Variovorax paradoxus EPS: one gene and its partner. The main gene of each other region encodes a partner of the protein of the gene in region 2 in a complex. Links are inferred from orthologs where the notes say so. Each region holds a gene or a part of one and is shown on either strand. Other genes may lie near its edges.

Region 1 (4,996 bases), 2.0 Mb from region 2 along the record:
AATAACAAGAAAACTCGTGCAGAAATCGTGCAGCCCGGCTACCATCGGCCGATGCTCACCCGCCAGCGCAAGCAACACATCCTCTCGGTCCTGCAGCGCGACGGCAATGTCGTCGCCAAGTCGCTCAGCGAAGAACTCGCGCTCTCCGAAGACACCATCCGGCGCGACCTGCGCGAGCTGGCGGCCGAAGGGCTGTTGCAGCGCGTGCACGGCGGCGCGCTGCCCATTGCGCCGGCCGACACTGATTTCGCCAGCCGCCAGCAGCTCGCGCCCGACGAGAAGGTGGCCATCGGCCGCGCCGCCGCGCGCCTGGTGAAGCCGGGGCAGGTGGTGTTCATCGACGGCGGCACCACGGCCGTGCAGCTCGCGCGCCATCTGCCGAAGAACCTGCAGGCCACGGTGGTGACGCACAGCACCTCGGTTGCGATCGAGCTGGTGTCGCACACGCAGCTCGAAGTGGTGCTGATCGGCGGGCGCCTGTTCAAGCATTCGCTGGTGGCGGTGGGTGCCGCGGCCATGGGCGCGATTGCGCGGGTCCACGCCGACACGTACTTCATGGGCGTCGCGGGCGTGCACGCCGAGGCCGGGCTGACCACCGGCGACATCGAGGAGGCCGAGATCAAGCGCGCGCTGATGGCCGCGTCCGCCGAGACGGTGGTGCTGGCCTCGTCCGAAAAGCTTGGCGTGGCGTCGGCCTGGGTGATCAACCCCGTCACCGCGGCGACGAGCTTGCTGGTATCGCCGGACGCGCCCGCCAAGGCGTTGGCTCCGCTGCGCAAGGCCGGGCTCGCGATCCTGCGCAGCGACGATCCGGGTGCCGGCTGATACATCCCCGCGCGGACATCGCCTCGGGGCGCCCTCGATAATCGGGGGATGCCCACTGCGTCCCGCCTCCTCGCCTTCGACACCAGCACCGAGCACCTGTCGGTGGCCGTGCAGAACGGCGAGCAACTGCTCGCGCACAGCGGCGCCGGCGGTGCGCAGGCTTCGACCACGCTGCTGCCGCTGATCCAGCAATTGCTGGCCGATGCCGGGCTGGCGCTGGGCGATCTCGATGCCATCGTCTTCGGCCGCGGGCCGGGTTCTTTCACGGGTCTTCGCACAGCCTGCTCGGTGGCGCAGGGCCTGGCCTTCGGCGCCAACGTGCCGCTGCTGCCGGTCGACACGCTGCTGGCCGTGGCCGAGGAGGCGCGCCACGCCTTCGGCGCCCGGCAGGTGGTCGCCGTGCTCGACGCGCGCATGGACCAGCTCTACGCCGCCCGCTACGACTTCGATGCGGCCGGCCCGCTCGGCGGGGACGACGAGCCGCTGCTGCTGGCGCCCGAGGCGCTCGAAGTGCCCGCCGGCTGGTCGCTCGCCGGCAATGCCTTCGCCGCCTACGGCCCGCGCCTGGCGCCGGCCACTGCCCGCCACGAAGTGCTGCCGACCGCCACCGCGATGCTGCGGCTGGCGCCCGCGCTGCTCGCGGCCGGGCGGATCGTGCCAGCCGCACAGGCCTGGCCGCTCTATGTTCGCGATAAAGTGGCGCAAACCACCGAGGAGCGCGCCGCCATCAAGGCGGCTGCTGCTGCCGCTGTGACGCCACCCACCACCGCATGAGCGCTGTCCTCCAGCCCGTCGAAGCCCGCCTCGAGCCGCTCACCATCGAGCGGATCGAGGCCGTCTGCGCGGTCGAGCAGACGGCCTACACGCACCCCTGGACGCGCGCGAACTTCACCGATTCGATGGCCGTCGGCTATCACTGCCAGTGCCTGCTGGCGCCTGGCCTCGCAGAGGGCGTGACCTCGCCGGTCACCAGCCTGGGCGAAACGCTCATCGGCTATTTCGTCGCCATGAAGGGTGTCGACGAGGTGCATCTGCTCAACATCACCGTGGCGCCGGCCTTCCAGCGCCAGGGCTGGGCGCCGCTGATGCTGGAGGCGCTGACCGGCTGGTCGCGCGCCGAGGGCGCGCAGTGGCTCTGGCTGGAGGTGCGCGAGAGCAACCGGCGCGCGCTGGAGATCTACGCGCGCCAGGGTTTTCGCAGCGTCGGCGTGCGCAAGGGCTACTACCCGGCGTTCGAAGGCAAGCGCGAAGACGCGGTCGTGATGAGTTTGCGTTTGAACGAAACAGGCTCCGCCTGGGGAGCCCTGAAGTAATGACCGCCGTGCAGACACTGAAGCTCGATGCGCGTCAGCGCGCGATGCTCGACGAGATGGGGGTGAAGGTCTGGTGGCCCGTTCCTCAGGCGGCCGAAGTGGTCGAGGCTGCGCCGGTCGCCGAAGAAGCGGTCGCGGCGGCGCCGGAACCTGTCGCCGAGCGGTACGTGGCGGAAGCGCCGGTTGCCGCGCCAGCGCCTGCGCCTGTCGCAAGGCCCGTGGCGGCACCCGCGCCGGTTGCACGCCCTGCGGTGACGCCAACGCAAGGCGCCGCCGTGCTCGTCGAAGCGCCCTGCCGCCTTTATGCCGACGCGGCCGAAGCCCCGGCTTCCCCGCAAGGCGGCTGGCTCGTCGTGGCCGACATGCCCCCCGAGGCCGACGGCCGCCACGGCGAGCCTTTCTCGGGCGATGCCGGCCGGCTGCTCGACAACATGCTGCGCGCCCTGAAGCTGCACGACGGCAAGACGCCGGTGCACCTCATGCGCACGCACCGCGGCGTGGCCGCCGGCCAGCCCGGCAGCCCGCGCCAGATGGACGAAGCCTTCGCGGAGCACGCCGCTGCGCTGGCGCCGAGCGTCGTGCTGGCGATGGGCCCGCTGGCCGCGCAAAGCCTGATGCAGAGCGGCGATCCGCTGGGCAAGCTGCGCGGCCGCGCGGTGCCGCTGGCGTCGATCAATGGCGTGCCGGTGGTGGCGACCTACCACCCGGCGTACCTGCTGCGGAATCCCGCCGACAAGGCGCGCGCCTGGGCCGACCTGTGCCTTGCCGCGGAACAGCAAACGCCCTCGAAGCAGGGCTGACGAAATGGGGTCCTTAAAATCGGCCCCCATGACTTTTCTCGACAAGCTGGCCGCCGCACAGCAAAAAAACGGTTCGTTGCTCTGCGTGGGGCTCGATCCCGAGCCAGCCAGGTTTCCCGGGGGATACAAGGACGACGCCGGCAGCATCTATGACTTCTGCGCGCGCATCGTCGACGCGACGGCCGACCTGGTCATCGCCTTCAAGCCGCAGATCGCCTACTTCGCCGCGCACCGCGCCGAAGCCCAGCTCGAAAAACTCATGGAGCATATGCGCCGCAACGCGCCCCACGTGCCGGTGATCCTCGACGCCAAGCGCGGCGACATCGGATCGACCGCCGAGCAATACGCCATCGAGGCTTTCGAACGCTACGGCGCCGACGCGGTGACGCTCTCGCCCTTCATGGGCTTCGACTCGGTGGCGCCCTACCTCAAGCACGAGGGCAAGGGCGCGTTCCTCTTGTGCCGCACCAGCAACCCGGGCGGCTCCGATCTTCAAGGCCAGCGGCTGGCGGACATCGAAGGCCAGCCCTTCCTCTACGAACATGTCGCCAAGCTGGCACAAGGGCCGTGGAACCTCAACGGTCAGCTCGGCCTCGTGGTGGGCGCGACCTATCCGGCGGAAATCGAGCGTGTGCGCGAGCTGGCGCCGACGGTGCCGCTGCTGATTCCGGGCGTCGGCGCCCAGGGCGGCGATGCGGTCGCCACCGTGCGCGCCGGCTGGCGGGCCGATGCGCCGATCATCGTGAATTCGTCGCGGGCGATCATCTACGCCTCGTCGGGCGAAGACTTCGCCGATGCGGCGAAGAACGCCGCGCGCGCCACCCGCGACGCGCTCGAAGCCGCCAAGCCCTGAGGCGGCCGATCAGCCGTTCACGCTGAGCCTGTCGAAGCGCCGCGCAAGGCTTCGACAAGCTCGGCCCGAACGGTGCGGGGGCGTGCCTCCGCGTCCGGACATCGTTTTCAGGCTCGGCGGAGGCGGGTGAAGAGCTCGAACTCCCAGTTCCGCATCCCCAGCAGCAGCGTGTAGCCCTCGCGGTCCTTGGCCGACAGCTTCTGGTCGGTCTGGTGCTGCTGCGCGAAGTCTTGCGCCACGCGCTGCAGGCGCTCCAGGAAGGCCGGCGCCAGCGAGCGGCTGATCGAGCCGTGCACCAGCAGCAGGCCCTCGGCCGGGCCGTCGAAGCCGCCGCGGTAGTAGTCGAGCACCACGTTCTCGCGGAAGAACTCCATCACCGGTCCGTGCGGCCGCCAGCGGAAGGTCTTGGCGAGCTTCAGGCGATACCGGTTGAGCGGGCGCAGCTCGATGATGCCGATGCGGTCCAGCTGCGCGAGGCAGCCGATGCACTCGGCCTCGCTGATCCGGTAGGCCGTCACGATCTGCTCCAGCGTCCACTGGCTCAGCACGCTGATGGCCACCAGCAGCAGTTTCTTGTCCTTGACCACCGCCTTTTCCTGCTCCTGCGTCAGTTCCTTGAGCAGCGGCTGGGCGTCGGCCACGCGGCGGGCGAGTTCGGCGAAATCGATCTTCAGGGCCCGGCAGATGGCATCGACGCGCGACAGCGGCATGTCGCTCTTGGCCAGCATCCGCTTGACGCTGGATTCGGCCATGTCGAGCGACCGGGCCAGGTCGGCGTAGGTCATGCGGGCGTTCTTGAGTTCGTTCTTGAGGGCGAGTACGAGGTCGACGGTGGTGCTCATGAGGGGTGCGGGGCGCTGGGTGGGTATTAGAAAAGGATACCGTTGGGTGTGAAATAGTGCCTCGTATCGATTCTCGATGCCGCCGGAGAGGCTGGCAACTAAATTCCGCGGCTCGTTACCCACCCACCGAGGTCCGCCATGCTCCTGCCCACTTTCAGCCGCCGTGAACGCGCCCTGCTCTTCACCTTCGCGCTGCTTACGCTGCTCGCCTTCTTCGGCCCTGTGCTGCCGGCTGCCGACGTGGCGTTCGCCTCGGTCTTCGCGGACAACCGGGCTTGGCACGGGCTGCCGAATGCGATGGACGTGCTGAGCAACCTGCCGTTCGTGGTCATCGGCTTCCTCGGGCTGTACCGCCTGAACCGG
Region 2 (7,329 bases):
AGCACCGCCACCAGCGCAGCGACAGCCGGCAGCGTCCCCGCCACCACGCCGGCACTGGCAGCCGGCGCCCACCGCACGCCCAAAATCAACAGCACCGTGTAGCCGACGCTTCCCAGCCCGGCCTGGCACAAGAGCAGCACCAGATCACGCCGATCAGGCCGCGGCCACGGCGTGCGCGTCACCCGCAACAGCAAAAGAAACACAGGCAGCGCCATCGCAAACCGCAGCGCCGTCGCGGTAAACGGCGGCAGGCCGCCCGCAATCACCTTGCTGGCGACCACCGTGCTGCCCACGGTCACCATCGCCAGCGCGCACAACACCATTCCCTTGATTCGTTCCGACATGCATGACCTTTCGCTTTCGAGAAAGGCCAAGCTTCGCGGGCCGCATGCCCCGCGTATTGAACGAAATTGCAGCCGGGCCGGATCAGCCCTTGCGTTGCGGTTGCGCCGCCAGCCAGTGGCGCAGGCGCTCCACGCCCTGCACCAGCCGCTGCGGGTCTTTCGACGCAAAACACCAGCGCAGCCAGCCCTGCGCCTCGGGCGCGAAGGCATTGCCGGGCGCGAGCCCGAGGCCCGCCTCGACTACGAGCCGCTTGGCCACATCGAGCGAATCGCCGAAGCCCTCGAGCCGGAAGAAGGCGTACATGCCGCCCTTGGCTGGAGCGACCTGCACGCCGGGCACTGCGGCCAGCAGCGGCACCAGCGTGTCGCGGCACAGCTTCAGGTGCGCCACCACGCGCGGCGTGATGTCCGCCGTGTGCGCAATCGCCGCGATGGCGGCACGCTGCGTGAACACGCTCGCGCAGGAGGTGTTGAACTCGATCAGCTTGCCGATGCCATCGACCATCGCGGGCGGCAGCACCAGCCAGCCGAGGCGCCATCCGGTCATGAGGAAACTCTTCGAGAAACTGTGCGTCACGACGAGCCGGTCGTCGGGTTTCGAGATGTCGAGAAAGCTCGGCGCGCAGCTGTTCGGCGTCGACTCGAAGTAGAGCCGCTCGTACACCTCGTCGGCGAGGATCCAGGTGCCGGTCTGGCGGCAGTGATCGAGCACGGCCTGCTGCTCGTCGCGCGTCATCGTCCAGCCGGTGGGGTTGTTGGGCGCGTTGACGATCAGGAGCTTCGTCTTCGGCGTGACCGCCGCGCGCAGCGCAGGCAAGTCGAGCGTCCACTGCCCTTGCACCGGCACCAGCGGCACCGTGCGTACGTGCGCCCCCATGATCGCCGGCTGCGCCGTGAGGTTCGGCCACACCGGCGTCACCGCGACCACGTCGTCGCCGGCCTCGACCAGCGCCTGCACCGCCAGCATCAGCGCGCTCACGCCGCCCGAAGTGACCGCGATGCGCGACGCATCGACCGCCGGATGCAGCGCGCTGGTGTAGCGCGCAATTGCCTCGCGCAACTCGGGCAAGCCGAGGTTGTGGGCATAGAAAGTTTCGCCGCGCTGCAGCGATTCGATGGCAGCCTGGCGGATCAGCTCCGGCGTGACCTCGTCGCTCTCGCCGAACCAGAAGGCCAGTACGTCGTCGCGGCCCAGACCAGCATTGGCGACCTCGCGGATCTTGGAGGCTTCGAGGTTGTGGATGGCTTCACGCATCTGCTGTTGTCCTGTTCATGAGGGTCGTTTCATCTTGCACGAAGTCGGCAGTTCGGCGCGCTCCGGGGCGATCGTCTTGATCACGCGGAAGCCATAGCCCGAGCCCTCGACATCGAACTGCACGCCGGGCTTGCCCTGCCGGTCCATCACGCCGACCACGAGCTGCTGCTGGAACTGGTGGTCCGCCGCGCGCATGCGGCCGCGCTGGCCGTACAGGCTCACGTCGGCCTGCTCCAGCGCGCGCGCCACCGCCACGGCATCGACGCTTCCGGCGCGCTCGACGGCCTGCGCGAGCGATTCGACCAGCAGTTGCATCCGCATGTGCACATAGTCGTCCGCGGGCTTCGGAAAGCGCGCACGGAACGCGCGGTAGAACGCCTCCGACTGCGCGGTCTGCACGTTCGGCAGCCAGTCGGCCACGGCCACCACACGGCCGATGCCTGCATCGCCGATGGCCGCCGGCGCGCCCAGCGCGTTGCCGTAGAAGGTATAGAAGCTGCCATTGAACCCGGCCTCGCGTGCCGCCTTCACGAGCAGCGTGAGGTCGTTGCCCCAGTTGCCGGTGAACACCGCCTGCGCGCCGCTCGCGAGGATCTTGGTGGCGTAGGGCGCGAAGTCCTTCACCTTGCCCATCGGGTGCAGTTCGTCGCCGACGATTTCCACATCGGGCCGCTGCACGCCGAGCTGCCGGCGCACCTCGCGCAGCACCGATTGGCCGAAGCTGTAGTCCTGCCCGATCAGGTAGGCGCGCTTGAGCGCGGCGTCGTCCTTCACCACGTCCATCAGCGCGGCCACGCGCATGTCGGCGTGCGCGTCGAAGCGAAAGTGCCAGAAGCTGCAGCGCTCGTTGGTGAGTACCGGATCGACCGCCGCGTAGTTCAGGAAGATCACGCGCCTTGCCGGGTCGCGCTCGTTGTTCTTGTCGATGGCATCGACCAGCGCCGCGGCGGTGGCCGACGAGTTGCCCTGCAGGACGATGCGCGCACCGTCGTCCATGGCCGCGCGCAATGCGGAGAGCGCTTCCTCGTTCTGGCCCTTGCTGTCGTAGCGGTCCAGCTGCAGCGGACGCGCACCGCCGGGCAGCTTCACGCCGCCGCGCGCGTTGACCCGCTCCACAGCCCACAGCAGGTTGCGGAACACCGCTTCGCCCGTGTTCGCGAAGGGCCCGCTCATGCTCTCGATCAACGCAAGGCGGATGGGCGCGGGCGGTACGGACGAGGTTTGCGCAAGCGCGGCGAAGGGGCTCGCGCATAGCGCCAGCGCCGCGAATTTCAAGGCCTGGCGGCGCCAAATAAAGGGGGGAGTCATCGTCTTGAAACGCGTGCGGCTGCGCCTAGATGAGGTGTCAAGCGGCACTCAGGATTGAATGGCCGCGCAGTGTAAGGGACACACATTCCTTGTCCCCATTGTGTTCATTCAGGAGCTTTTCATCATGTTTTTCGCACCCACCGTCCGCACCACCCGCTTCGTTCCCCGCTCGTACGACCGTGCCTTCGAGCGCTTCGTGAACGACGCCTTCGCCGCGCCCCGCCGCTCGCCGCTGGTGGAGCAGGACGACACGAGCTGGACGCTCTCGCTCGACGTGCCGGGCCTCTCGCGTGAAGACCTCGCGATCAGCCTCGAAGGCGCCGTGGTCCGCATCGACAGCAAGGCCGAAGCCAAGCGCCAGTTCAAGGCCGCCTACGAGCTGCCGCTGGACATCGATGCCGCAGCGAGCGAAGCCAAGCTGGAAAACGGCGTGCTCACGCTGAAGCTGGGCAAGCTGGTTCCGGTGAGCCAGGCGTCGCAACTGCAGATCAACTAAGGCGGCCAGGACCGGCCGTACGTACGGCCAGGCTTTGATGCGACGTGCCGCCCTGCCTTTGCAGGGCGGCACGCGTTGCTTTCTTTACACCGCCTCGGGCAGCGGCTGAGCCTCGGCGGTCAGCGAGGCCATCGGCCATCGCGGCTTGACGTCGAAGGCGTAGCGCTCGCTGGCCTGCGACAGGCCAGATTGAAGGCGCATCGCGGCGGCCATGGCGATCATGGCGCCGTTGTCGGTGCACAGGTGCAGCTCGGGGTAGTGCGCGCGCACCTTGCGCTTGGCGCACGCCGCATTCAGTTGCTCACGCAAATTCTTGTTCGCGCCCACCCCACCGGCCACCACCAGGCGCTTGAGCCCGGTCTGGTCGAGCGCGGTAAGCGACTTCTTCAGCAGCACCTCGACGATGGCCGCCTGCGTGGATGCAGCGAGATCGGCCTTGTTCGCCTCCAGCTGGTCGCCGAGCTTCTTGGCCTGCGTCAGCACCGCGGTCTTCAGGCCCGCAAATGAAAAATCGAGATCGCCGCTGTGCAGCAGCGGCCGCGGCAGCTTGAACGCCGTCGCGCTACCGCCTTCGGCCAGCTTCGCGAGCCACGGGCCGCCGGGATACGGCAGGCCCATGAGCTTGGCGCTCTTGTCGAAGGCCTCGCCCGCGGCATCGTCGATGGTTTCGCCGAGCAGCTCGTAGCGGCCCACGCCGTCGACCCGCATCAGCTGGGTGTGGCCACCCGACACCAGCAACGCGACGAACGGAAATTCCGGCGGATCGGCACTCAAAAACGGCGACAGCAGATGCCCTTCGAGGTGATGCACGCCCAGCACCGGCTTGCCGAGCGCCACGCCCAGCGCGCAAGCCACGCCTGCGCCCACGAGCAGCGCGCCTGCAAGGCCCGGCCCGCGCGTATAGGCCACCACGTCGATTTCTTTCAGCGAGCGCCCGGCCTCGGCCATCACGGCTTCAGTGAGCGGCAGCACGCGGCGGATGTGATCGCGACTGGCCAGTTCGGGCACCACGCCGCCGTAGGCCTGGTGCATTGCGATCTGGCTGTGCAGCGCGTGCGAAAGCAGCACCGGCAGCGCGTCGCCGTGCGACTCGACCAGCGCCACGCCGGTCTCGTCGCAGGATGATTCGATTCCCAACAAGAGCATGCGGCGAGTGTAGGTGGCGCCTGCAAGCGACGCCCGCAAAGGGGCAAGGCACGGATGTTGCAGCGACGGTGTGCGCCCCCTTCCCCACCCACCATGAAATCCGGCCTGCATTTCCTCATCGCCGCCCGCCAGTGCGAAATCGACGAGCTCGACCAGCTCGCGCGCACCAGCGAGCTGGTCGGCCTGATCGGCCGGCTGGTGCATGCGCTGCAGCGCGAGCGCGGCATGTCGAACGTGTTCCTCGCCTCGCACGGCCAGCGCTTTGCCGACCAGCGCGTTCCGCAGATCGCCGAATGCCAGGCGCTCGAGGAGGCGGTGCGCAACGGATTCGACCAGCTGGAAACCGAGGCCCGCCAACGTGCAAGCGCCGGCAACAGCGCGCGCCTGTTCAGCCGCATCGCCTGGGTGCTGCCGGGGCTGGACGCCCTGCCCGCGCTGCGCGCGCGCGTCGGCGCGCTGGAACTCGCACCGGCGCAATCGACCGCGGCCTTCGCCAAGCTCGTCGCCGGCCTGCTGGCCGTGGTGTTCGAGGCGGCCGACGGCGCCACCGACCCCGAGATCTCGCGCCTCCTGGTCGCGATGTTCAACTTCATGCAGGGCAAGGAGTTCGCGGGCCAGGAGCGCGCCTTCGGCGCCGCCACGCTGGCGCTGGGCCGCAGCAACGAGGCGCAGCGCGTGCAGTGGCTGCACCTCATCGAATCGCAGGAGCGCTGCTTTCACGTCTTCACCGATTTCTCGAGCGACGAGGTGCAGGTGCTGTGGCGCGAAAGCGAGGCCGACGCCACCATGGCCGAGCTCGAGCGCCTGCGCCGCATCGGCACCACGCTGGCCGCGGCGCCGGACGCGCAATACAGCCAGCTGAGCCAGGACTGGTTCGACTGCTGTACCCGCCGCATCGACGCGATGCGCAGGGTCGAAGACCGCCTCGCCGCCGACCTGCGCGCCCTCTGCAACCGCAAGACCGCGCAGGCGCGCACCGACCTGGAGGCCTACCAGCAACTGCTCGGCACGCTGGCACCGCAGTCCGGCGGCGCCCTGTTCTTCGACGATGCCGGCACCCAGGCCGTGGCGCCCGCCCCCTACGGCCGCGGGCTGGAGCGCTCGGTGCTCGACATGGTCCAGGAGCAGTCGCAGCGCCTGCAGGCCATGAGCGACGAGTTGCAGACCGTGCGCGCCTCGCTCAACGAGCGCAAGGTGGTCGAACGCGCCAAGGGCCTGCTGATGGCGCATCGGCGCCTGAGCGAGGACGAGGCCCACAAGATGCTGCGCCAGACCGCCATGAACCAGAAGCGCCGGCTGGTCGACGTGGCGGAGTCGATGCTCGCCATGGCCGACTACCTGCCGATGCCCGATGCCCGCGGGCCGCGCTGAAAGCGTTTCAACTTGGTGCAACGCACAAAAACGTGCTTTCGATGGCCGGTGAGACCCGGCGGCACTTCTCCCTGCACACACCGTGCGCTCGAGCTACTTTTTCGATAGCACCGCACATCCCACGATTACTGGCACGCAGTTTGCGTAGGTGAGTACATAAGACCTTCGTGGTCTTCAGGCAGGCGGCACCCAACGGCGGGTGTCTCCCACCGAACCGGACAAAGGCGTCCCCATCCCGCAAGGGCTCGTTCGCGAGCAGCCCCTGCGTGGTCGGGACGCCTTTTTTTGTTTTCGACTTTGCTTTTTTTGTTTGTTCGTTCTTCAACCGGAGCCCGCCCTCATGACCGACCTGCTGACAATCCGCCTCAGCCGCCGCCGCGTACTGCAAGCCGCCGCCATCGGCGCCGTGGGCATCGACCCCGCGCTGCGCGCCGCCGTCTGGGCCCAGGGCTCCGACAAGCCCGAAAAAGAAGAAGTGAAGATCGGCTTCATCCCGCTGACCGATTGCGCGAGCGTGGTGATGGCCTCGGTGCTGGGCATCGACAAGAAGTACGGCGTGAAGATCGTCCCCAGCAAGGAAGCCAGCTGGGCCGGCGTGCGCGACAAGCTCTCCAACGGCGACATCGACATGGCGCACGTGCTCTACGGGCTGGTCTACGGCATGCACCTGGGGCTGAGCGGCCCGAAGAAGGACATGGCCGTGCTCATGACCCTCAACAACAACGGCCAGGCGATCACGCTCTCGAAGAAGCTGGCCGACAAGGGCGCGGTCGATGCTCCCTCGCTCGCCAAGCTCATCGCCACCGAGAAGCGCGAATACACCTTCGCGCAGACCTTCCCCACCGGCACGCATGCGATGTGGCTCTACTGCTGGCTCGCCTCGGCCGGCATCGACCCGTTCAAGGACGTGAAGAACATCACCGTGCCGCCCCCGCAGATGGTGGCCAACATGCGCGTAGGCAACATGGACGGGTACTGCGTGGGCGAGCCCTGGGGGCAGCGCGCGATCATGGACGGCATCGGCATCACCGCCATCACCACGCAGGACATCTGGAAGGACCACCCCGAGAAGGTGCTCGGCTGCACCGCCGAGTTCACGAAGAAGTACCCCAACACCGCACGCGCCGTGACCGCCGCGATTCTCGAAGCCAGCAAGTGGATCGACACCGGCCTGCAGAACAAGAACAAGATGGCCGAGACCATCGCCGACAAGAGCTACGTCAACACCAGCGTGGACGCGATCAACCAGCGCATCCTGGGCCGCTACACCAATGGCCTCGGCAAGAGCTGGGACGACCCGAACCACATGAAGTTCTACAACGGCGGCGCGGTGAATTTCCCCTACCTCTCGGACGGCATGTGGTTCCTCACGCAGCACAAGCGCTGGGGCCTCTTGAAGGAGCATCCGG

The links.
Region 1: the proteins of tsaD (region 2) and tsaB are in contact, whole or in part, in a solved structure (PDB 4WQ4), measured with the Escherichia coli proteins. The link is inferred for Variovorax paradoxus EPS from one-to-one orthologs.

What each region holds. Positions count from the first base shown.
Region 1 is NC_014931.1:6,306,405-6,311,400, reverse strand. The notes cover bases 1-2,736. They hold tsaB (tRNA (adenosine(37)-N6)-threonylcarbamoyltransferase complex dimerization subunit type 1 TsaB), read left to right. Parts: upstream 1-873; coding sequence 874-1,599; downstream 1,600-2,736. Other genes in these bases: VARPA_RS28950 (uracil-DNA glycosylase family protein), read left to right, coding at 2,138-2,736; rimI (ribosomal protein S18-alanine N-acetyltransferase), read left to right, coding at 1,596-2,138; VARPA_RS28965 (DeoR/GlpR family DNA-binding transcription regulator), read left to right, coding at 52-825. In the rest of the region: more of VARPA_RS28950, read left to right, coding at 2,737-2,938; pyrF (orotidine-5'-phosphate decarboxylase), read left to right, coding at 2,967-3,791; VARPA_RS28940 (helix-turn-helix domain-containing protein), read right to left, coding at 3,899-4,633; VARPA_RS28935 (hypothetical protein), read left to right, coding at 4,772-4,996. UniProt on the Escherichia coli protein: Required for the formation of a threonylcarbamoyl group on adenosine at position 37 (t(6)A37) in tRNAs that read codons beginning with adenine.
Region 2 is NC_014931.1:4,348,919-4,356,247, forward strand. Bases 2,519-5,327 are described here. They hold tsaD (tRNA (adenosine(37)-N6)-threonylcarbamoyltransferase complex transferase subunit TsaD), read right to left. Parts: upstream 4,550-5,327; coding sequence 3,488-4,549; downstream 2,519-3,487. Other genes in these bases: VARPA_RS20125 (branched-chain amino acid ABC transporter substrate-binding protein), read right to left, coding at 2,519-2,907; VARPA_RS20130 (Hsp20/alpha crystallin family protein), read left to right, coding at 3,032-3,403; VARPA_RS20140 (nitrate regulatory protein), read left to right, coding at 4,643-5,327. Outside these bases: VARPA_RS20115 (DMT family transporter), read right to left, coding at 1-344; VARPA_RS20120 (pyridoxal phosphate-dependent aminotransferase), read right to left, coding at 427-1,599; more of VARPA_RS20125, read right to left, coding at 1,615-2,518; more of VARPA_RS20140, read left to right, coding at 5,328-5,920; VARPA_RS20145 (CmpA/NrtA family ABC transporter substrate-binding protein), read left to right, coding at 6,261-7,329.